3 regions of the Streptomyces sp. NPDC038280 genome follow, and region 1 is predicted to be linked to each of the others. Evidence: riboswitches for the same ligand, from Rfam matches in the RefSeq annotation. Region 1 holds a riboswitch; each other region holds the start of a gene.
The links. A riboswitch is a leader RNA that binds a small molecule or an ion and turns the genes downstream of it on or off. The one in region 1 is predicted to bind cyclic di-AMP.
Positions count from the first base shown of each region.

Region 2: another riboswitch for cyclic di-AMP. It lies ahead of ACZ7J0_RS24840 (transglycosylase SLT domain-containing protein); the one in region 1 lies ahead of ACZ7J0_RS01455 (M23 family metallopeptidase).
Region 3: another riboswitch for cyclic di-AMP. It lies ahead of ACZ7J0_RS14735 (M23 family metallopeptidase); the one in region 1 lies ahead of ACZ7J0_RS01455 (M23 family metallopeptidase).

Region 1 is NZ_JBVJYZ010000001.1:324,759-332,391, reverse strand. Features, by position in the region: gene dxs (1-deoxy-D-xylulose-5-phosphate synthase) at 1-839, shown strand, start outside; gene ACZ7J0_RS01475 (aspartate aminotransferase family protein) at 836-2,257, shown strand; gene ACZ7J0_RS01470 (helix-turn-helix domain-containing protein) at 2,337-3,029, shown strand; gene ACZ7J0_RS01465 (DUF6126 family protein) at 3,070-3,219, shown strand; gene ACZ7J0_RS01460 (tyrosine-protein phosphatase) at 3,265-4,074, opposite strand; cyclic di-AMP (ydaO/yuaA leader) riboswitch at 4,541-4,700, shown strand; gene ACZ7J0_RS01455 (M23 family metallopeptidase) at 4,703-5,650, shown strand; gene ACZ7J0_RS01450 (SGNH/GDSL hydrolase family protein) at 5,811-6,617, shown strand; gene ACZ7J0_RS01445 (carboxymuconolactone decarboxylase family protein) at 6,831-7,472, opposite strand.
Region 2 is NZ_JBVJYZ010000014.1:9,367-16,999, forward strand. Features, by position in the region: gene ACZ7J0_RS24820 (VOC family protein) at 1-373, shown strand, start outside; gene ACZ7J0_RS24825 (SRPBCC family protein) at 512-877, shown strand; gene ACZ7J0_RS24830 (hypothetical protein) at 1,041-1,244, shown strand; gene ACZ7J0_RS24835 (serine hydrolase domain-containing protein) at 1,311-2,609, opposite strand; cyclic di-AMP (ydaO/yuaA leader) riboswitch at 3,243-3,397, shown strand; gene ACZ7J0_RS24840 (transglycosylase SLT domain-containing protein) at 3,400-4,236, shown strand; gene ACZ7J0_RS24845 (phytase) at 4,382-5,707, opposite strand; gene ACZ7J0_RS24850 (alpha/beta fold hydrolase) at 5,912-6,625, shown strand; gene ACZ7J0_RS24855 (hypothetical protein) at 6,673-6,912, shown strand; gene ACZ7J0_RS24860 (hypothetical protein) at 6,934-7,095, shown strand; gene ACZ7J0_RS24865 (WhiB family transcriptional regulator) at 7,303-7,563, shown strand.
Region 3 is NZ_JBVJYZ010000005.1:328,646-336,278, forward strand. Features, by position in the region: gene ACZ7J0_RS14715 (hypothetical protein) at 77-454, shown strand; gene ACZ7J0_RS14720 (PLP-dependent cysteine synthase family protein) at 519-1,547, shown strand; gene ACZ7J0_RS14725 (MFS transporter) at 1,544-2,782, shown strand; gene ACZ7J0_RS14730 (PP2C family protein-serine/threonine phosphatase) at 3,053-4,219, shown strand; cyclic di-AMP (ydaO/yuaA leader) riboswitch at 4,467-4,601, shown strand; gene ACZ7J0_RS14735 (M23 family metallopeptidase) at 4,613-5,680, shown strand; gene ACZ7J0_RS14740 (PrsW family intramembrane metalloprotease) at 5,879-7,210, opposite strand; gene trmB (tRNA (guanosine(46)-N7)-methyltransferase TrmB) at 7,363-7,633, opposite strand, start outside.

The DNA.
Region 1 (7,633 bases):
TCGACCAGCTGCTGATGGATGTGGCACTGCACCGGTGCGGTGTCACCTTCGTACTCGACCGTGCGGGGGTGACCGGCACCGACGGAGCGTCGCACAACGGGATGTGGGACATGTCCGTCCTCCAGGTCGTCCCCGGGCTGCGGATCGCCGCGCCGCGGGACGCCGACCAGTTGCGGGCGCAGTTGCGCGAGGCCGTGGAGGTGTCCGACGCGCCGACCCTGCTGCGCTTCCCCAAGGAACCGGTGGGAGAGGCCGTGCCCGCCGTCGGCCGGATCGGCGGGATGGACGTACTGCGGCAGGCCGAGGACCCCGATGTGCTGCTCGTGGCCGTCGGCGTCATGGCGCCGGTCTGCCTCCACGCCGCCGAGCTGCTGGCCGGGCGCGGCATCCGGTGCACGGTCGTCGATCCGCGCTGGGTGAAGCCGGTCGACGCACAGCTCCCGCCGCTCGCCGCCGGGTACCGGCTCGTCGCGGTAGTCGAGGACAACAGCCGGGCCGGCGGTGTGGGCTCGGCGGTGGGGCAGGCGCTGCGGGACGCTGATGTGGACGTGCCACTGCGTACGTTCGGCATCCCGGAGCAGTTCCTCGCCCACGGCAAGCGCGGTGAGGTCCTGGCCGACATCGGGCTGACCCCGGTCGAGATCGCGGGACGGATCAGCGCCGCCCTGGCGCGAAGGAAGCCCGACGAGGCCGCCGGGGGTGCGGCGCCGGAGCCCACGGCCTACGAGAGGTCGCCGTCCCCGGAGGCCGGCGACGTGAAGGAATCCGTGGTGCCGACGCAGCCGCGGGAGCCCAAGGATCCCGGGGAACCCGGAAAGCCCAAGGAGAACGGTCGATGACGACGCCGATGGGGACGCCGACGGGGGCGCCGACGAGCAAGGAGTTCGACCTGGGCCGGCTGCTCGCCGAGCGCGGCGCGGAGCGTTACGAGCTGCACACCCGACACCTCAACCACCAGCTGCCGCGCATGCTCCACACCCTCGGGTTCGACAAGTACTACGAGCGGGCGGAGGGTGCCCACTTCTGGGACGCCGACGGCAACGACTACCTCGACATGCTCGCCGGCTTCGGGGTGATGGGCCTCGGTCGCCACCATCCCGTCGTCCGCAAGGCCCTGCACGACGTCCTCGACGCCTCGCTCGCCGATCTGACCCGGTTCGACTGCCAGCCGCTGCCCGGGCTGCTCGCCGAGAAGCTGCTCACCCACAGCCCTCACCTGGACCGGGTCTTCTTCGGCAACAGCGGTACGGAGGCGGTGGAGACGGCACTCAAATTCGCCCGCTTCGCCACCGGGAGGCCGCGGATCCTCTACTGCGCCCACGCCTTCCACGGACTGACCACCGGCTCGCTCTCGGTCAACGGCGAAAGCGGCTTCCGGGACGGCTTCGCGCCGCTGCTGCCCGACACCGCGATCGAGCTCGGCGACCTCGCCGCCCTGGAGCGGGAGCTGCGGAAGGGCGACGTGGCCGCGTTCGTCGTGGAGCCCATCCAGGGCAAGGGAGTGCGCGAGGTCCCGCCGGGGTTCCTGCGCGCCGCCCAGGAGCTGCTGCGCCGGCACAAGGCCCTGCTGATCGCCGACGAGGTGCAGACCGGGCTCGGCAGGACCGGCGACTTCTACGCCTACCAGCACGAGATGGGGGTCGAACCGGACCTGGTGTGCGTCGCCAAGGCGCTCTCCGGCGGCTATGTGCCCGTCGGCGCCACCCTCGGCAAGGACTGGATCTTCAAGAAGGTCTACTCGTCGATGGACCGGGTGCTCGTCCACTCGGCCAGCTTCGGCTCGAACGCCCAGGCCATGGCCGCCGGGCTCGCCGTCCTCTCGGTGATGGAGAACGAGGAGACCGTCGCCCACGCGCGTCGCACCGGTGACCTGCTGCGCTCGCGCCTCGCCGCGCTCGTACCCCGGTACGAACTGCTCCACGACGTGCGCGGACGCGGGCTGATGATCGGGATCGAGTTCGGCAGGCCGTCGTCGCTCGGCCTGCGCAGCCGCTGGACGATGCTCCAGGCGGCCCGCAAGGGACTCTTCGCCCAGATGGTCGTCGTCCCGCTGCTCCAGCGGCACCGGATCCTCACGCAGGTGTCCGGCGACCACATGGAAGTGATCAAGCTGATCCCGCCGCTGGTGATCGACGACACGGACGTGGACCGGTTCGTCGAAGCCTTCACCGCCGTGATGGACGACGCCCACGGCGGGGGCGGGCTGATGTGGGACTTCGGCAGAACGCTGGTCAAGCAGGCCGTCGCGCAGCGCTGAACCGGCGGATCGCCAGCCGCGTGTTTGCCTCAGGGGCAAGAAAATTGCCCCTGAGGAAAAACCCTGGCGCAATGGACCCATGAGCAATTCTGCCGGAAGGGCGGACAGGGCTGCGACGTCCGCGGAAGTCCCGGACCGAGGGTCGGCCGCCGCCGCGTCGGACGGCGCGTCCGACGACCAACTGATCTCGGAGGCCCTCCCCGACGTCGCGCCCCGGCTGAGGGGGCTGCGCCGACGCCAGGGGCTCACTCTGGAGACGGCCGCCCGCCGCGCCGGACTCTCCCCGGCCCACCTCTCCCGGCTGGAGACGGGCCGCCGGCAGCCCTCGCTGCCCATGCTGCTCGCCCTTGCCCGCATCTACGGCACGACCGTCTCCGAACTGCTCGGGGAGGTGCCGCCCGAGCGCGATCCCATCGTCCGCGCGGGGAGCGCCGAGCCCGCCGAGGCGGACGGGTGGATCTATCACCAGGCGGGCGGGCCCGGACGGGCCATGCAGGCGCTGCGCGTCCAGGTCCCGTACACCACCCGGGACGACCTCGTCCGCGTCCACCCGGGGGAGGAGTGGCTCCACGTCCTGGAAGGCAGGGTGCGCCTCGCCCTGGGCGACGCCGTCCACGTCCTCGACCCCGGGGACAGCGCGCACTTCGACTCGCTCACCCCGCACCGGATCGGCGCCGCCACGCGCGGCGGCGCCGCGCTGCTCTTCGTCCACACCCTGCTGCAGAGTCCCGCCACCGAGCTGTGCCTCGGTGGCGGAGCGCCGCGCCGCTGACCCGCACGCTCGCCGCCGACCTCATGAAATGAGACGTCGAATGTCCGACAAATCAGCATCTGTCCCGTCCACCGAGGAGAAGAAGTTCCCCCGGGGGCTGGTCATCCGCCTCTTCGCCTACCTCGTCGCCGGACACCTCTTCGCGGCGTTCCTCTATCTGCTGTTCCTGCTCGGCGGTCAGAACCAGTAGGGCCGGATCCCGCCGGTCCCGCGCTTCCGCCGATCCTGATTACCGCTAGTCCTGGAGGAGGGCGAAGCGCAGCCGCTCGCGGGTCTCCGGGGTGAGCTTCAGGCCCTCGGAGAGGTACCGCTCGACGCTGCCCCAGTTCGCCTCGATGGTGTCGAAGGCGGCGGAGAGGTACTCCGCGCGTGCGTCGAAGAGGGGGCCGAGCAGTTCCATGACCTCCGGGGACATGGCCTCGGCCGAGGTGCTGCTGCGGCGGACCTTGTAGCGGCGGTGGGGGTCGTTCGACTTGAGGTAGTCCGTCTCGATCGCCTCGCGCTCGACGCCGACCGCGAGCAGGGACACGGCGATGGAGAGCCCCGCGCGGTCCTTGCCGGCCGCGCAGTGCATCAGGGCGGGGACGCTGTCCTCGGCCATGGCGTGCAGGACCCGGCTGTGCTCGGCGGTGCGGTCCGTGATGATCTCGCGGTACGTGTGCGTCATGCGGGCGGCGGCCTTGCCGTCGCCGAGGAGGGAGCGCAGCTGGGCGAGGTCGCCACCGCTGACCATCTTCCAGAACTCCTTGCCGTCCGCGGGGTCGTTGAGCGGGATGTTCACGTTCCGCACGCCGGGCAGGGCGACGTCCGGGCCCTCCACCTTCTGGTCGGCGGCGTTGCGGAAGTCGAAGATCGTGTGCAGCCCGAGGCCGGCGAGGAAGGTCGCGTCGTCATCGGTGGCGTGGGCCAGGTGCCCGCTGCGGAAGAGCCGCCCATAGCGCACTGTCCGCCCGTCCACGGTCGGCAGCCCGCCCACGTCCCGGAAATTCCGGACTCCGGTCAGCTCGGGTTCGGTCGACGGGACCTGCGGCAGCTGCTGCGTCACGAGAGCTCCTGAGGTGTTCTGCCGTCGGCGCTGATCGCCGACGTGGCGCGGCCTCGACGATACGACATCGGTTCCTGAGGCAATCATCTCGGCGGGAGCCTCCCGACACGCCGGTTCCTGAGGAACTGGCGGCAATCGGCAGAACATTTGCTGTTGAGTGCAATGCGTATGGAATGAGCCTTCTGTCCGTATTGAGTTGTTCGGCATGGCGTGCCCCGGTAATGCGGGAGATGGGTACGGGCACGTGAGCAGCGTCATAAACGTGACCGTCCGTGGCGGAACACGGAAGTCGAATTCCTTGCTCACGACGGAGATTGATGATCCGGAGTCGACGGAGGGTGACCGGAATTTCGCGCCGATATCACAGCGCCCATTCGCGATGGAATGCGATGGCTTGTTAGCGCCGACCGGCTCGTCTACGGTCACCGTCAATCCGGATGGACCGCCGAATCCTGCCACCGTCCGGAATTCACACCCACCCACGTGTGGCAGGAGCGGGGGACCCAGGTAAGAACGCCGATTCCGGATTTCCGGAGGCGGCTCGGGGTTAAGGCGCGCCACAGCGCGACCGGGCATCTCCAGCCCGAACCCGACAGCTCACCTCGCAGGCGCCGGAGAGGAATTCGCCATGCCCGCGAAGGGTAAGCACCGCCGTCCCAAGGCCAACCCGATCACGCGTGGATTCGTCGCCGCCGGAACGGGTGGCGCCGTCGTCGCCCTTCCGCTTCTCGGCGCGACCGGAGCGCACGCCGCCGAGGCGAGCGCCCCGGCCGTGACGCAGGGAACCACCGTCGCCGCCGCCAAGTCCGTGGCACAGCAGTCCGCCAAGGCCGCGCCGAAGACGTACTCCGTCGTCGCCGGTGACTGCCTCTCGACGATCGCCGCGGACCACCACCTCGCCGGTGGCTGGAAGAAGCTCTACCACGACAACCGCCAGGTCGTCGGCGAGAACCCCGCGCTGATCATCCCCGGCATGAAGCTCACCCTGGGCGCGAAGTCCACCGCCAAGGCCAAGCCCGCGCACAAGGCGGCTCCCAAGGCCGCGCCGAAGGCGGCTCCGAAGGCGGCCCCCAAGGCCGACGACTCGGCGCGCAGCTCCCGCAGCAGTGACCGCGCGTCCGCCCCTTCGACCTCGACCTCGGCGTCCACCCCGGACTCCACGTCGGCCTCCGGCTTCACCGCCCCGGTCAGCGGCCCGAGCGTCACCACCCCGTACCACGCCTCCGGCTCCATGTGGTCCTCCGGCTACCACACCGGTGTCGACTTCGCGGCCTCCACCGGCACGACCGTCAAGGCCGTCGGCCCGGGCACCGTCGTCTCCGCCGGATGGGGCGGCGCGTACGGCAACGAGGTCATCATCCAGCACACCGACGGCAGCTACTCGCAGTACGGCCACCTCTCGTCCCTCTCGGTCTCCTCCGGTGAGAGCGTCACCGGCGGACAGCAGATCGGCCTCTCCGGCTCCACCGGCAACTCCTCCGGTCCGCACCTGCACTTCGAGATCCGTACGGGCCCGAGCTACGGCTCGGACATCGACCCGCTCGCGTACCTGCGTCAGCACGGCGTCTCCATCTGACCCGGTACACGCGCGAATCCCGTACCGAGGCCCGGCACTTCTGTGCCGGGCCTCGGTCTATTCCGGCTTGGGTGAATCTTGACCGGTGGCATATGTCACGCCCCGTCAACCGCTCCTTACGGTCGCGTAGGTCACATCCGTAAGGGAAAGATGTGGTCCCGTGGCAGACCGTTCGAGAGCAATAGACAGTGGCACAGGCGTATTCGGTTCGTACGCGGCGATCGGCGACAGCTTTACCGAAGGGGTGGGGGACCCGGGGCCCGGGGAAACGTATGTGGGTTGGGCGGACCGCCTCGCGGTCCTCCTCGCCGACCGGCTTCCGGAGGAGGACCACGACGGCTTCCGCTACGCCAACCTCGCCGTCCGCGGACGTCTCCTCGACCAGATCGTCGAGGAGCAGGTCCCCCGGGCGAAGGAACTCGCCCCGGAACTGGTGACCTTCTGCGCGGGCGGCAACGACATCATCCGGCCCGGCACCGACCCCGACGAGGTCGCCGAACGCTTCGAGCGCGCCGTCGCGGACCTCACCTCGGCCGTGGGCACCGTGATGGTCACGACCGGTTTCGACACGCGCGGTGTGACCCTGCTGCGTCATCTCCGCGGCAAGATCGCCACGTACAACGGGCATGTGCGGGCCGTCGCCGACCGGTACGGATGCCCCGTCCTCGACCTGTGGTCCCTCAAGTCCATTCAGGACAGGCGGGCTTGGGACAGCGACCGGCTGCACCTGTCGGCCGAGGGCCACACCCGGGTCGCCCTGCGCGCCGGCCAGGTCCTGGGCCTTGAGGTGCCCGCCGACCCCGACCAGCCGTGGCCGCCGCTGCCTCCGCGGGGCGCCCTCGAAGTGCGCCGGGACGACATCCAGTGGGCGCGCGAGTATCTGGTGCCCTGGATCGGACGCAGGCTCCGCGGCGAATCGTCCGGCGACCACGTCGAGCCGAAGCGCCCCGACCTGCTGCCGCTGTGACCTCGGGGGCCCGGCGGATCGCGGACCGCCGGGTCGCATGACGCCGCGGCTCGCGCCACCCGGGCCCAGCGCGCGGGAGGCTCGCGGCCCCCGAGGGGGCGCTTGATCCAGGGCCGCTCGGGCTCGTGCCGCCGGGGCTCGGGGGCGGGTCTGGGGTGTTCGGGTGCGCGCCGCCGGGGCGGGCGACGGCCCGCCCCGGCGGCGCGGCCGGTCTCAGTGCGAACCGGCGCCGGCTGCCTCAGGGACGCCACCGCTCCCACCCGTCTCACCCATTCCTCCGGTCTCACGGAGCGCACGGCTCGCGGAGGCCTCGCCGATCTCGCAGTGGTCCTTGAAGCCCTGGCTCGTCAGCCCCAGCGCGGCGTTCATCCGCGACCGCAGGTTCTCCACCGCCACCATCGCCGTCAGCTCCACGAACGCGGCCTCGCCCAGCGCCCCGACCAGCCGCGCGGCGAGTGCGTCCTCGACCGTCGGAGGGTTGGCGGTCATCGCCTCCGCGTATGCGAGGACGTCCCGCTCCAGCGGGGTGTACGCGTCGCTGTCGCGCCAGACCGGGACCTCGCGCAGCTTGCGCGCGTCCATACCGCGCCGCTGGTTCTCCCAGTGCCCGAAGTCCATGCACCAGCTGCAGCCGATCGAGGCGGCAGCCGCCATCACGGCCAGGGCCTTGAGATCCGCGTCCAGCGCCTTCCACTTCCCGACCGCCAGCTCGAAGCGCAGGTCCGCGCGGAGGACGCGCGGGTTGTGGCTGAGGGCGAGAGCGGGTTCGAGGATCTTGCCGTAGGTCCGCTTGCAGTACCACTCCATCGCGCGCGAGAAGAGCGTGCGGGGCGGGGTGAGCGAGATACGGGCCATGACGGGCCTCCTGGGTGTCGCGTGGTGACGTTTCACCGAGGAGACGGATGCGGCACCGTCAGATGTGACATCGCGGCCGGGAAATCCTCGACCGACTCCCGGCCGCCCTGTCACCCGCCCTGTCACGCAGCTCTCACCTGCGACAACGCCACCAGCGTCGT
Region 2 (7,633 bases), on a different contig from region 1:
GAAGGCGTTCAGCAGCTTCTCGGTGGACGACATCGCGAAGGCCCGGCAGTTCTACGGCGACACGCTCGGACTCGCGGTGGAGGAGGGCGGCCGGGAGGACATGAGGATGCTCCACCTGACCCTCGAGGGCGGCGGGAAGGTGATGGTCTACCCCAAGGAGAAGCACACCCCGGCGAGCTTCACGGTCCTCAACTTCACCGTCGACGACATCGAGGCGGCCGTGGACGAGCTGGCCGGTCGCGGCGTGCGGTTCGAGCGGTACCCCGACTTCGACGCGGACGACAAGGGCATCGTCCGCACTGAGGGCGGTCCGACCGTCGCCTGGTTCACGGACCCGGCGGGCAATGTCATCGCGGTCTTCCAGGAGGGCTGAGCACCGCCCCGGCCTCGGAGTCCGGGCCCTCTTCACGCACCTCTTCCCGACCCCGGCCGCCCCATGGCGCCGGGCGCTCCCAGGTGGGATCATTCGTATGAAGAGACAACAAAGGGGGGCGTGAGAGGGTGCATAGCAGTGATCAGGGAAAGCATCGACATTTCCCGTCGCCCCGAAGAGGTCTTCTCGTATGTGACCGACCCGACCCATCTGCCTGAATGGCAGGAGAGCGCCGTGTCGGCCCGGCCGATGAGCGACGCGCCGCTCACGGTGGGCTCCCGTGTCGCCGTGCGGCGCCGGGTCGGTCGCCGGGAGTTCCCCATGACGATGGAGGTCACGGAGTTCGACCCGCCGAGAAGGTGGCACCTGCACGGAGTCGACGGCCCGGTCCGCGGAGACGTGCAGGGCACGATCGAACCGCTCGACAACGGCGAGCGCTCCCGCCTGACCCTGTCCATCGACTTCGAGTCGCACGGCATCGGAAGGTCCTCGTCCCGTTCGTGATCCGCCCGTTCGCCCGCAAGGAGATGCCGAAGAACGAGCAGGCGCTCAAGAACCTGCTGGAGCGGGACGCCACCGGGACATCGACATAGACGACGCCCCCGGCTTCCGCTCTGCCGCCGGTATCCGACCGTGACCCGAGCGGGCGTCAGCAGTTGAACCGGGCATGAAGAAGCGCAGCATGCTCGCCGTCGCATCCCTCGCCGCAGGCATTGTCACGGCCCTCGTCACCCCGCCCCCCTCCGCGTCGGCCGACACCACCGGCCTCGACCACCTCCCGGACGCCTCCGTCGGTTCGCTGATGGAGGAGACCGTCGACGGCGTCGCGGGAGGCGATGTCCCCACCCAGGAGGCCGGCCCCTGGGCGTAGTACGCGCCGCTGTGCGGGTGATGACGACCGCGGCGGGGGCGGTCGTCATCACCCCGCGGAAGCCCTTCAGCCGCGCAGCTGTTCCGGCGTGACGAAGGGATGGGTCGAGAGCGGTGTGCCGGGCCCCGGCTGTCGCAGCCGGGGCTTCGCCCGGCCGCTGAGGGCGCCGTCGACGTAGCCGACCAGCGCGTCGCCGATCGGGTCCGGCTTCGGCTTGTTCTGGTCGTCGTACCGCTCGTACTTCATCAGGTTGTAGCCGATGGCGACCTGGCGGCGGCCGTCCTCGGTGGACAGGGCCCAGGTTCCGGCACCGAAGACGCCCCCGTCGTGCCCCCAGTACCAGCCGCCTCCGGGCATCTGCAGGGTGTACAGACCCAAGCCGTAGCGCATGCGCGCCTCCTGGCCCGGCTCCGGCTCGTAGGCCGGGACGGTCGTCTTCATCTCCCGCAACTCGGCGGCGCCGAGCAGCTTTCCGCCGAGCAAGCGGCGGTAGAAGTCGTTGAGGTCGGCCATCGTCGACACCATCGCACCTGCGGTGCCACCCCATGACATGTCGTAGACGCTGTAGTCGCGGGGCGGATCGATATAGCCGTACATCGACTCGTACATCCTGGCGTGCGGTCCGGAGATGTACGGGGAGCGCGGGAAGTAGGTGTGGCGGAGGCCGGCTTTGCGGATGACGTGCTGGGCGATGTACTTCTCCGGCTCCTGATCGGTGACCTTCTTCAGCAGCAGTCCGGCGATGATGTAGTTCGTGTTCGAGTAGGAGTGCGTGCCGCGCTCCGCGACCGGCGGGGCCGCGAGACCGAGACGGACGAGTTCCTCCGGAGCCACATGGCGGAAGCGGTTCTCGTCGAGTGTCTTTCCGGGGTTCTCCACCAGGCCGGGAAACGCGGGCAGGATGTAATCGGCAATGCCACTCGTGTGGTTGAGCAGCATCCGGACGGTCACCTTCTGACCTCGCTCTCCCGGAATCAGCTCCGGAAGATAGCGGCCGATCGGCGCGTCCAGGTCGATGCGTCCGTTGCCCACCTGTTGGAGGACGGCGACCGAGGTGAACGTCTTGGTGATGCTCCCGATCCGGTGCTCGAAATCGGGCCGCATCGGGCGATCGGTCGTCACGTCGGCGACGCCCACCGCCCCCCGCCACTCCTCGGATCCTTCCCGGACCGCCGAATAGGCGCCGTACATTCCCGCCCGGTGGAACGCCTCCAGCGATGCGCGCAGCGCCTTGCGGTCGAGCTCGGGGAGATGCGCCGCCGGGGCGGCGGCCTCCGCGAACCGGGCGGAGGGGGCGGACTTGGGGGGTGTGGCGTGGGCAGGGAGTACACCGACGGTGAGCGACAGCAGAGTTGCTGACGCCACAGCGGTCGCGAGTCGAACTCTCCGACGGCTCGGGCGGCCGCCCGGCTCGGTTAAGCGCATGGGAAAAGCCCCGTTCTCTCGGCTCGCGCGCACCGCGCGCACGGCGCCTCCATCCTCATTCGCGGGGCTCTGTGCTGCCGTCCTCCGACAGGACGACTCGCATCAGAGGAAGGGATGACATTTGTCATTCGCGGGACCGCCCGGACCCCTCCCGGAGGCACAGACGGCAGGCAGCGTGAGGGAGCGGACCCGTCCCGGACGAGGGGCGAATGCCCGCTTGCGTCCGATATTGCCCCTATCGTCGGTTTGCGTCTATTGCCCATTAAGACATGAATGAGACGGTCTTATGCGGACTTTTCGCATGCTCAACTCCTGTTGTGGCAAAGGTCCTTCCCGCAGCGACGCGAGGTGATGTCAGTCACGTCACCGATCGTGAGGGCGAATGAGGGCTCCGCCCAGAACTGTTCTGCGGAAAGAGAGTTGAGTTCCGGCTTCAGGTCCGATGGCATGCTTTTCGCGATCTTCCCCGCTCATTTCGAATGCGGTCGTGAATTCTGGCCTTGTCTCGCCGCGTCTCTCTCGCTTAACGTCACGGTCAATCCGGATGGACCGCCGAATCCTGCCGCCTTCCGGAATCCGAACCCACTCACCCACGGCAGGAGCGGGGGACCCAGGTAAGCCGTCGATCCGGAAATCCGGAACGTCTTGGGGTGAAGTCGCAGCCACTGCGGCCGGGCATCTCCAGTCCGACCCGACAGCTCACCTCGCAGGCGCCGGAGAGGAATTCGACATGCCCGCAAAGGGAAAGCACCGCCGCCCCAAGAAGAACTCGCTCGCCCGAGGTATCGCCGTCGCGGGCACCGGTGGTGCCGCGCTCGTTCTTCCGGTGATCGGCGCCACCACAGCCGGTGCCGCGCCGAACGCGGCGCAGTCCGCCACCGCACAGAGCAGCGTCACGTCGACGGTCGCGGCCGCGCCGAAGGCCGCCGCCAAGAAGGCAGGGCCCGGGATCTACCGCGTGGTCCCCGGTGACTCCCTCTCCAAGATCGCTACCGAGCACTCGCTCACCGGCGGCTGGAAGCGGCTCTACCAGGACAACCGCAGGGCCATCGGTGGTAACCCGTCCCTGATCCGCCCGGGCCTCAAGCTGACGATCGCGGCTGAGCCCTCCGCGTCGGAGGCGGCGAAGGCGAAGGCCAAGGCCAAGACGCCGAAGCGCTCCGCCGAGCCCGACCGCGCCGACCGCTCCACGCGGCCGAGCACCCTGAGCGCGGCCCCCGCGGCCGCGGAGTCCGCCACGACCTACCCCGACAACCTCGACGGCTGGATCAGGGAGTCGCTGGACATCATGGCCAAGCACGGCATCCCCGGCTCGTACGACGGCATCCACCGCAACGTCATGCGCGAGTCCTCGGGCAACCCGCTGGCCATCAACAACTGGGACTCCAACGCCATGGCCGGCATCCCGTCCAAGGGCCTGCTCCAGGTGATCGACCCGACCTTCCAGACCTACCACGTGCCCGGTACGTCGATGGACTCCTACGACCCGGTCGCCAACATCACCGCCGCGTGCAACTACGCGGCCGCCCGGTACGGCTCGATCGACAACGTGAACGGCCCGTACTAGTACCCCCACGCCTCAGCACGCCGAGGCGGACCCGCCGACAGGACGCCCTCCTCGCGAGGACGTCCTGTCGGCGTTTCCGGAGGGGGCGGCGCCGGGGCCGGGGCTCCCGCCCGCGGGTCCCGGCGCCGGCGCCCCGCCTGCGGCGTCAGTCGTCGATGCCCTCCAGGACGTCCCCGAGGTCCACGAACTTGAAGCCGGTGGCCTCACGCGTCCCGTCCGCCGGGGTGTCGTGACCGTCCTGGACGACAAGGAGACCGTGCGGGTACCTCCTGCCCAGCGGCGCGTTCAGGACGGCGGCGCCGTCGCACTCCTCGGAGCCATCGAGAGTCCGGCCGGCGGCGACACGGAAGCCGCCCTCGTACTCGTTCGCGTCGGCGACTTCCCGGTCGTAAGCGGCGAAGGTGTTGTCGCCCTGGCTGGACGCGAGCAGGTAGCCGTCCCCGTCGGGCTCGGTCAGCAGAGTGAGCCCCTCGACGTCGGCCGCGAGGTGGGGGCCGCCGTAGCCGGGATCGTTCCCGTTGACGCACTCCTCGGTCTTCTCGTCGTACACACCCGGCACGCCGTACTCACGGACCTTGTCCACCAGCTTCGGGGTGCCGGTGAGATCGGCACGCAGCCGCCAGATCCCGACGTCTTCCTGCCCGGCGTAGAGCATGCCGTTGGCCGGGTCCACGACCATGCCCTCGACCTGCGGGAGTTCACCCGGCTCGGCACAGGGCGACCATGAAGTGCCGTTCGGCAGGCGGAAGGCAGAGGGGAGATCGAGGGCGCGGATCCTGCGGTACGTCACCGTGCCCGCGGGCGTGGCGACCAGCTCCAGGAGGGCCACCGTCGTGCGGTTGCGGCGGCTCACCAGCGCGTACGAGCGCCTGGTCGACGGGTCGGTCCAGGTGGCGAGGCCGTAGGCGGTCTGCTGGTCGTTGATCTCTTCCTGACCGGAGGAGAAGACCGGCGGGGCGGACGGGTCGGTGATCTCCGTGAGCGGGCCGCCCGGCCGGCCCGGGGTGATGCGATGGATCCGGAGCCGGTCGTGACCGCGATCCGTGGTCACCGTCACGTCGACGCGGCCGGACGGCAGCCGCAGACCGTGGATGAGGTCGACGTTGTTGAAGCGGCCCGGAGCGTCGTCCGGTCCCGGCGGGGGAGGGGCGGGGATCGACTGCACCTGGCGGGCGTCCAGGTCGTAGACGCGCAGCCCGCCCTCCTTGGCCGTGGCGATGACGAGGCTGCGGTCCGGGTCGGCGGGGTTGCGCCAGATGGCCGGGTCGTCCGCGTTGGCGTTGTCGCCCGCCTCGTCGTCGTACAGCGTGGCCGTCTCCGCGCGGGCGACGACAACCGGCAGCGAACCCGCGGAGTGCGCGGCGGCGGGGACGGTCGCGGCCAGTGCCGTCAGGGCCGTGCCGACCACGAGCGCGGCCGAACGGAAGGGGCGGAGCCTGGTCACAGAGATTCTCCTGCATGTCGGGGACATGACGTTCACGGTCGGGAGAGTGGTGCGGATGGATGACGCCTCGGCGTACGGAGCGGGATGAGGACATGTGCGCGCGATGAATCCGACCGCTCGAACGGCCGTCCGCCGGTCCGCAGGGAGTGCCCGCCCTGGAGTGCGCGACAAGGAGTGCCCCCCTACGAGTGCCCGCCGAGGAGTGTCGTACCCCTCGGCTACGTTGCCGGTATGACGAACTTCGTACTGGTGGCAGGCGCCTGGCTGGGATCGTGGGCATGGGACGACGTGGTGCCGGAACTGCGCGCGGCCGGCCACGGCGCCCTGGCTCTGACGCTGTCCGGTCTCGCCGAGAAGCAGGGCCAAACCGCTGGGCAGCAGACACATGTGCGGGACATCGTCGACGAGGTGGAGCGCCGCCGGCTGCACGACGTCGTCCTCGTCGGCCACAGCTACGCGGGCATACCCGTGGGCCAGGCCGCCGCACGACTGGGTGACCGGCTGACCCGCGTCGTCTTCGTCGACGCGAACGTGCCCGTCGACGGCGAGTCGTTCGTCTCCGCCTGGCCGGACGGCCGGGCCATGGTGGAGGCGTCGATAGCCGAGAACGACGGCTTCTGGGCGCCGCTGACGGCAGCCGACTACGCGGGCCAGGGACTCACCGGCCAGCAGATCGCCCTGATCGTGGGCGGCTCGACACCCCACCCGGGCGCCACCCTGACCGAGCCCGCCGTCCTGGCCCGCCCGATCGGCGAGCTTCCGGCGACCTACATCAAGTGCCTGCTCGACGGCGCCGAGCCGAACGACGACGTGGCCGAGCTGCTCACCGGCGAACTGTGGCAGCTGGTGGAGATGGACACCGGCCACTGGCCCATGTTCTCCCGGCCGCGCGAGCTGGCAGGCATCCTCCTGCGGTCGGCCGGTCCCGGGCCTCGGGGTGCCTGATGGGGCCCGATGGCTACGGAAGCCGGCCCGAGTACCTGCCGCGTCTCATGACCGACCGTCAGGAGGGGGCGGCGGACGACGTCCTCCTGCTCGACCACGCCGACAGCCGCCGGCTGCAGGCGGTGAGCCTGAACCGGTTCCCGGCGCGCAACAGTTGCGAGCTGGACTGGAGCGCCGCGCCGTTTCTGGACCAGCGATGGTGCGCCGACGACGAGGCCTGGGCCGCTGTGGCCGCTGAGCTGCTCGCCCCGTATGTGGCCCGAGCAGATCTCGTCGCCGTCTTCTGAAGCAACTTCGTCATCCCCACGGTGGTTCTGCCCGCCGGAGTACTGGTTCGTCACGCGCGGGAGATCCAGGACGCCCAGCCGGGGTTCTGGCTCTATCCGCTCTCCGGGGACGTCCTGATGGAGTGCCTGCCGGACGGCACGGTGACCTTGGCTGCCGTCCCGGCGCCACTGCCGACCAACTGAACCCCCCGACGCGGGGCATTGAAGTGGTCCATGGCCTCGGCATTCTCAGCCTCGACGCGACGACGTGAGGAGGGAGCGCGTCTCAAAGTCGCTTCCCGAAGCGGACTTTGGTGTTTGGACCCGGTGATGACGGTCAGCCGAAGAGAATGCCCCCGCCGATGCCGCGGGGCGGTCCCCACCACACCGCAGAGGAAGGATTGCCGACTCATGACGGAATGGCGACAGGACTGGCGGCACGAGGGCGCCTGCCTGGACGAGGACCCGGATCTGTTCTTCCCCATCGGCAGCTCGGGCCCCGCGCTGCTGCAAGCCGCCGAGGCGAAGGCCGTGTGCCGGCGTTGCCCCGTGAGGGAGCAGTGCCTGTCCTGGGCCATGGAGACGGGCCAGGACACCGGTGTCTGGGGTGGCCTCGACGAGAACGAACGCCGCGCGCTCAAGCGCCGCATCGCCCGCCGCCGGTCCGCCTAGGCAGCGGCGGCCTCACGCCGCCCGGCCGACCTGGCCGCGCCCCTCGGCGCGGACGTCCGGACCCTGGTCC
Region 3 (7,633 bases), on a different contig from region 1:
CCGCTGCAAAGCGGTGTCCGAAACCGGGCCCGCCTCTTTGGCCCATCCCAGTGCCCACCGTAGTGTCACGGGCACCATGAGTGACAGGGTGGAAGTGACGGTACGGAGGCGGCTGCCCGCCGTCGTCCTGCTGCTCGCCCTCGGTGCCCTGCTGATCAGCGTCTGCCACGGTTCACACGGGCACACGCTCGCCCCGATCGGCGGCGCCACCCTCTCCGCGCCGGAACTCCCGCACGGCTGTGACCGGCCCGAGGAACGCTGGACCTTCGACGCCCATCTGCCCTCACAGGCGGCGGCCGCCCCGCTCGCGGCGCCGGGCGCCGACGGAGCCGTACCCCTCGCGTACGAGAAGGCCGCGCCGGCCGATCCGCGCGCGGGCCGGGCGGGCGACCGCGCCGGGCCCTGTGCCCCGCCGGGGCGTCTGCTCATCGCCCTGGGAGTCGACCGGAACTGAGCCGGGCCCTGGACATCCAGCGACCACGGCTTCGTCTCCGCGCACTCCAAGGACGTACCCCACCATGAGCAGACTGCTGTCCCTCGCCGAGCAGACCGTCGGCAACACCCCCACCCTCTGGATCGACGAGAGCCCCGGCACCGGCTACTGGGCCAAGCTCGAAGGCTTCAACTCCGGCGGCATCAAGGACCGCGCCGCCCTCTACATGGTCGAGCAGGCCCGCCGCCGAGGTGAGCTGCGCCCCGGCGCGCCGATCGTCGAGTCGACCTCCGGGACGCTGGGGCTCGGCCTCGCGCTCGCGGGCGTCCTGCACGGCCATCCCGTCCATGTCGTCACCGACCCCGGCCTCGAACCGATCGTCGAGCGGATGCTCGTCGCCCACGGCGCCCGCGTCCACGTCGTCGCCGAGCCGAGCCCCCGGGGCGGCTGGCAGCAGGCCCGGATGGACCGGGTCGCCGAGCTGCTGGGCGGCCTCGACGGCGCCTGGTGGCCCAACCAGTACGGGAATCCGGACAATCCGGCGGCGTACGGCGGGCTCGCCGCCGAGCTCTCCGGCCGGCTCGACCGGGTCGACGTGCTGGTCTGCGCGGTCGGGACCGGCGGCCACTCCTCGGGCATCGCCCGCGCCCTGCGCGCGACGACCATGCCCGCCCTGGAGCTCGTCGGTGTCGACAGCGTCGGCTCGACCGTCTTCGGGCTGCCGGCCCGCGAGCGTCTGATGCGCGGGCTCGGCTCCTCCATCCACCCGGGCAACGTCGACCACGACGCCTTCGACGAGATCCACTGGGTGGGGCCCGCCGAGGCGGTGCGGGCGGCGCGGACCCTGGCGGCCCGCCAGTTCGCCACCGGCGGCTGGAGCGTGGGCGCCGTGGCGCTGGTCGCGGGCTGGCTGGCCCGCACCCGGCCGCGCGGGACCCGGATCGCCGCCGTCTTCCCCGACGGCCCACAGCGCTACTTCGACACCGTCTTCAGCGACGACTTCTGCGCCCTGCACGGGCTCCTCGACGGGCCCGTACGGTCCGAGCCCGCCGCGTACCACGCCGCCGACGAGGTCGACGGCTGGACGCGGCGCGCGCTGGAGCGCGTCCGTTGAGGCGGATCCTGCGGCAGAGCCGCAGCTTCGATCCGGCCGTACGGCTCCTCTTCGCCAACCAGCTCACCATCAACCTCGGCTTCTACATGCTGATGCCCTACCTCGCCGCGCACCTGGCCGACGGCCTCGGCATGGCGGCGTGGGCGGTCGGCCTGGTCCTCGGCGCCCGGAACCTCTCCCAGCAGGGCATGTTCCTGGTCGGCGGCGCGCTCGCCGACCGGCTCGGCTTCAAACCGCTGATCGTGGCCGGGTGCGCCCTGCGCACGGCCGGTTTCGGGGCCCTCGCCTTCGCGCAGTCGCTGCCGGTGCTGCTCGTGGCGTCGGTGGCCACCGGACTCGCGGGAGCGCTGTTCAACCCGGCGGTACGCGCCTATCTGGCGGCGGAGGCGGGGGAACGGCGCGTCGAGGCGTTCGCGCTCTTCAACACGTACTACCAGGCGGGGATTCTGCTCGGGCCGCTGATCGGGGTGGCGCTGACAGGGGTGTCCTTCCGGCTGACGTGCGCGGTGGCCGCGCTGCTCTTCGCCGCGCTGACGCTCGTACAGCTGCGGCATCTGCCGGTACGGACGGCCGGGACGGGGCCGGAGGAGCGGGACGAGGAGCGGGGGCAGTTCCGGACGGTCCTGGCCAATCGGCCGTTCCTGCTCTTCGCGCTGGCCATGACCGGGTCGTACGTCCTGTCCTTCCAGGTCTATCTCGCCCTGCCCCTGGCGGCCGGGTCGACCGCCGCGACCACCGCGATCTTCGTCGTCTCCGCGCTGGTCACCCTGGGCGGCCAGCTGCGGATCACGGACTGGTGCAAGCGGCGGTGGTCCCGGCAGCGGTGTCTGGTGGCCGGGCTCGCGCTGCTGGGCGCCGCCTTCCTGCTGCCGGTCGCGGTCGGCGGGATCACCGGACTGTTGCTGTGTGCTGCGGTTCTCGCGGTCGGGAACGCCGTCCTCTACCCGTTTGAGATGGACACCGTCGTCGCGCTGTCCGGCGGCCGGTGGCCGGCCACGCACTACGGCCTCTACAACACCGTCTGCGGGATCGGCATCACCCTCGGGAACCTCGGCACGGGCGCGCTGCTCGGCGTGGGCGGGTGGCCGGCCCTGCCGTGGCTGGTGCTGTGCGCGGTGGGGCTCGGCTGCGCGGGAGCGGTGGCGGCGCTCGCGCGGGGCGGGCGGCTCGCGCCCGGAAAGCCGCGCGAAGAGGCGGAGGAGGAGTCGGGCGAGGGGGTGCGGGAGGGGGCCTGAGTCCGCGCGAACGCCGGGCCGCGGGCCTCGGAGTGCCGGTCGGGTGGTCGGGGGCCCGGAGCGCTGGTCGGGTGGTCCGGGTGGGTTGGCGGTGGGGGGCCCGGTGGTCCGGGTGGGTGGTCCGGGTGGGTGGACCCTTCCCCGGTTGGCCGATGGCGAGTCGCCGCGCGGCGCGGCTACGGCCAGCCTGGGTGGGGCGCGGTACCGTCCGCAGCCGTCCCTCGCCTTCCGCGGGGCGACTCCAAGGCGGACCGGGCAGGGAGAGCACAGGTGGGGCGACCATCGCGGGGCGGCGGCACCGACGGAGGACGGGGAGGCCCGACCCGGAGCGAGCGGGCGCGCCGGTTCATCCGGGCGCTGCCCGCGCTTCTGATCGTCGGCGGGGTCGTCTACGACCTGGCGACCCCGCCCACCTTCACCGCCGCTCCGCTCTTCTCGGCCGCCCCGCTGATCGCGGCGCCGTTCTTCTCCCTGCGGACGACCCTGGTCACCGGCCTCGCCGCCCTGGCCGCCGTTCTCGGACTGCACATCTACAACGGCACGATCGGCAGGGTCCCGGCACTGACCGAGATCCTCACCGTGTTCACGGTCTCCGCGCTGGCCCTGCTCGTCAACCGGGTCGTCCGGCGCAGCGGTGAACGGCTGGCGTCCGCGCGGGTGATCGCCGAGACCGCTCAACGGGCGGTACTGCCCGTTCCCGCCGAGCGGATCAGCGGACTGCAGATCGCCGCGCGGTACGAGGCGGCGCAGGCGGACGCGTTCATCGGCGGGGACCTCTTCGCGGTGCAGGACACGCCGTACGGGGTCCGGCTCGTCGTCGGGGACGTACGCGGCAAGGGGCTCGACGCCGTGGAGGCGGTGGCCATCGTCATCGGGGCGTTCCGGGAGGCCGCCGAGCAGGAGAGAACCCTGGAGGGGGTGGCGCAACGGCTGGAACGGGCGCTCACCCGGGAGGGCGCCCGCCGGGACGACCTGGACGCCTTCGAGGGGTTCACGACGGCCGTGCTCGCCGAGATCCCACGGGGGGCCGGCGTGCTGCGCGTCGTGAACCGCGGCCATCCGGAGCCGCTGCTGCTGTACGCCGACGGGGGCCTCGGCCGGGTGGAGCCGTCCGAGCCGGCGCTGCCGCTGGGCATGGGCGACCTGGCGGCGTGGCCGGACCGGGCCGACGAGGCGCCGTACCCGCCGGGCGCGACCCTGCTGCTCTACACGGACGGACTGTCCGAGGCGCGCGACGCGAACGGCGTCTTCTACGACCCCGCCGCGCGGCTGGCGGGGCGGATCTTCCCCGGGCCCGGGGAACTGCTCGACGCTTTGGTGGACGACGTACGGCGGTACACGGGCGGCGGCTCGAACGACGACATGGCGCTGCTCGCGGTGAGCAGGCCGGGGGAGGGCCAGCCCGCGCGGCGCAGGACGATGCCCGTCGTGCCGTAACCGACGGCGCACACGGTGCGTAGTCGAAGGACACCCCTGCGCATAACAGTTGACGAACGATCAGATCGGGTGGGTTTCCGGCGGCCGGAGGGCGGGTCCTCAACTCGCCCGATTGCGCCTGGTTGCCACTCATAAGTCCTGGTGGGGGCGGGGAATGATCAAGGGGAACAGCTTGGAATCCGGTCCCCGCGTCTATTAACGTTCGATAACGCAGTGCGGTCGTCACAACCGTCGCAAGAGGCGGCACCGTGCGCACGCGCCGAATTCCGCAAGGGAACCGGGGAACCACCACCTTGGGGTGAATCGGGTCGAATTGGGCCCGTAGGAGACCTTCCTGCTCCGAACCCGTCAGCTAACCCGGTAGGCGATAAGGAAGGAAAGGAGTACGCCTCCGTGGCGTCCAACACCCCTGCCCCCGAAGCCCCCTTCGACTCGTTCGGTGCCTCGGGTGCCGCGGGCGCGGGCACCGACACGGTGTGGGAGGAATGGAATCCCACCGAGGACTCCGTCCGCCCCGTGCGTGGCCGGCACCGCGTTGCCAAGCAGCGCTCCAACTTCGCCCGCAGCTCCACCGTCCTCGGCGTCGGTGTCATCGCGGCCGTCGGCGGGGCCGGCATGGCCACCGCGCAGGACAAGCCGCCGGTCTCCATATCGCTGCCCGACCTCCCGGACGCGATCACGGATCATGTGCCGGACGCCTCCTCCCTGCCGGGCATCGGTTCCCTGATGGGGGACGCGGAGGACGGCGAGAACACCGACGGGCAGAACGCCGCGCCCCTCACCACCGCCTCCCTGACCACTGACGCCGGCCCCGGGCAGCGCACCGGCGCCGACGCGGGCGAGGCACTGCGCGCCCGGATCCTTCAGCAGGCCGAGCAGCAGAAGGCGTCCGCCGACGCGGAGGCGAAGGCGGCCTCGGAGAAGTCCGCCGCCGAGCAGGCCGCCGCCGAGGCGAAGGCGCAGCAGACGGCCGCGCAGAAGGCCGCGGCCGAGGCGAAGAAGAAGGCGGACGCGGAAGCCGCGGCCAAGGCCGAGGCGGAGCGGCTGGCCGAACTGGCCGCGAGTTACTCGCTTCCGACCTCCTCGTACACGATCACCTCCACCTTCGGCCAGTCCGGATCGATGTGGTCCTCGGGCTATCACACGGGTCTCGACTTCGCGGCCCCGACGGGCACCCCGGTCAAGGCCGTGCACGGCGGCACCGTCAAGTCGGCCGGCTGGTCCGGCTCGTACGGCTATCGGATCGTCCTGGAGCTGGAGGACGGTACGGAGGTGTGGTTCTGCCACCTGTCGTCGATGACGGTCGGGGCCGGGCAGACGGTCGGGACCGGCGAGACCATCGGGCGGGTCGGCGCGACGGGCAATGTCACGGGCCCGCACCTGCACCTGGAGGTGCACACCCCGGGCGGCGACGGCGTCGACCCCGCCGCCTGGCTCCGGGGCAAGGGCCTCAGCGTCTGACGGCGGCCGCGCCCGCAGCCCCTCCGCACGCTCTGACACGCCTCACCCCGAACCGCACGGCCGAGCGCACCGCCCGGCCGGCGCGGTCCCACGTCCGTGAGTCCCTGACGGCCGCCGGTGCTCGCACCGGCGCGTCCTCGCACGCCGGCAGCCTGGCGACACCCCCCCGACGCCATGGCTGCCGGTTTCTCCGCAGGGTCAGGAGCGGTACGGGTTGTAGGAGCCGTAGTCCCGGTACGGCGGCGGCGTCCACACCCGGCCCGTGGCCCGCGCCGCGTACGTCAGCGACGGCGCCGCTATCCCCTTGCGCTGCCACAGGTGGTGCAGCAGCTCCTGCTCGCGCGCCATGAAGTCCGGGCCGGCCGCGCCCCGGTGGGCCCGGTGCCGCAGAAACGCCAGGCTCGTCGCGAAGGCTTCGTATTCGGCGACCGCCCGGGCCGCCGCCGGTCCGTACGTACGCGCCGCGAAGTCCCTGGCCATGCCGCGCGCCCGCATCGAGGAGAGCGCGAGGGGCTCGGCGGGCGAGAGCCAGCCCGCCGCCGCGTACGCGGGCAGCGATCCGGATATCGTGCGCAGCTCCCGCTGTCGGGTCCATATCGCCAGCCAGGTCAGCAGCCCGAAGGCCGGGACCATGAAAGCGCCGTAGACGGCGTAGAAGCCCCAGGGGCCGAACAGCGACGACGATCCGTTCCACAGCGCGTGCATGCCCATCGCCAGGGCGAGTCCGAGCAGGGGCAGTACGGTCCGTACGACGCGCCGACGGCGGGCGAGGAGCGCCGCGACGCCGAACCCGATCCCCGTCAGCACGGTGAACAGGGGATGCGCGAACGGCGACATCACGATCCGCACGAAGAAGGTCGCCGCGGTGACGGAAGCGAGACCGCTCGTGCCGAACTCCTGGTCGTCGCCGAAGGCGTTGCCCAGATAGAGGATGTTCTCGGTGAAGGCGAAGCCGGTCGCGGTGAAGCCGCCGATGACGACGCCGTCGACCAGTCCGGTGAAGTCCCGTCTCCGGAACAGGAAGATGATCATGATCGCGGCGGCCTTGGCGCTCTCCTCCACCACCGGGGCGATGACGGTGGCGCCGAGGGTGTCCGCCGAGGACGGGTCGGCGGTCGCGGTGGCGATCCAGCGGGTCGCGAAGGAGTTCGCGAGGATCGCGACGAGCGCGGCGGCGCACGCCCCCCAGGCGAAGGCGAACAGCAGATTCCGCCAGGGGCCCGGTTCGACGCGGTCCAGCCAGCGGAACGCGGCCATGAGGAGCGGGACGGGGAGGGTCGCCAGACCCAGGCCGACGAGGAAGCCCTCCGTGCCGGTCTGCTCCCGCACGATCCCCAGGATCACCAGCCCGCACAGGGCGAGAACGGTGAACACCGCGACGAGCCGCACCACCCTGCTGCGCCAGAAGGCGCGGCGCGGCGCGTAACGCCACTGGGCGCGCTCCGGCACGGCCGCGAAGGAGGGCTCGGCCTCGAAGGCCGGGACCGCCGGGCGCGGGTGCGGATGCTGTGCTGCGTGCGAAGGAGACACCCAATGACCCTAGCGAGGGCCACTGACACGCGCGACGGACTTCCGCAGGCGGCCGTCACCGGCCGTCTCGCCGGCCCCGTTGCCTGCGGCTGTACGGCCGTCACCGGCCGTCTCGCCGGCCCCGTTGCCTGCGGCTGTACGGCCGTCCCCGGTTACTTCCGGCGGAACAGGAGGTCGTGCACGACGTGGCCCTTGTCGAGGCCCTGCCCCTCGAAACGAGTGAGCGGCCGGAAGGCGGGGCGCGGCGCGTAGCCGCCGTCGGGCGCGGTGTTCTCGAAGTCCGGATGCGCGGTGAGCACCTCGAGCATCTGCTCGGCGTACTCCTCCCAGTCCGTGGCGCAGTGGAGCACGGCGCCCGGCTTCATCCGGGTCGCGAGCAGGCTCAGGAACTCGGGCTGGATCAGCCGGCGCTTGTGGTGCCGC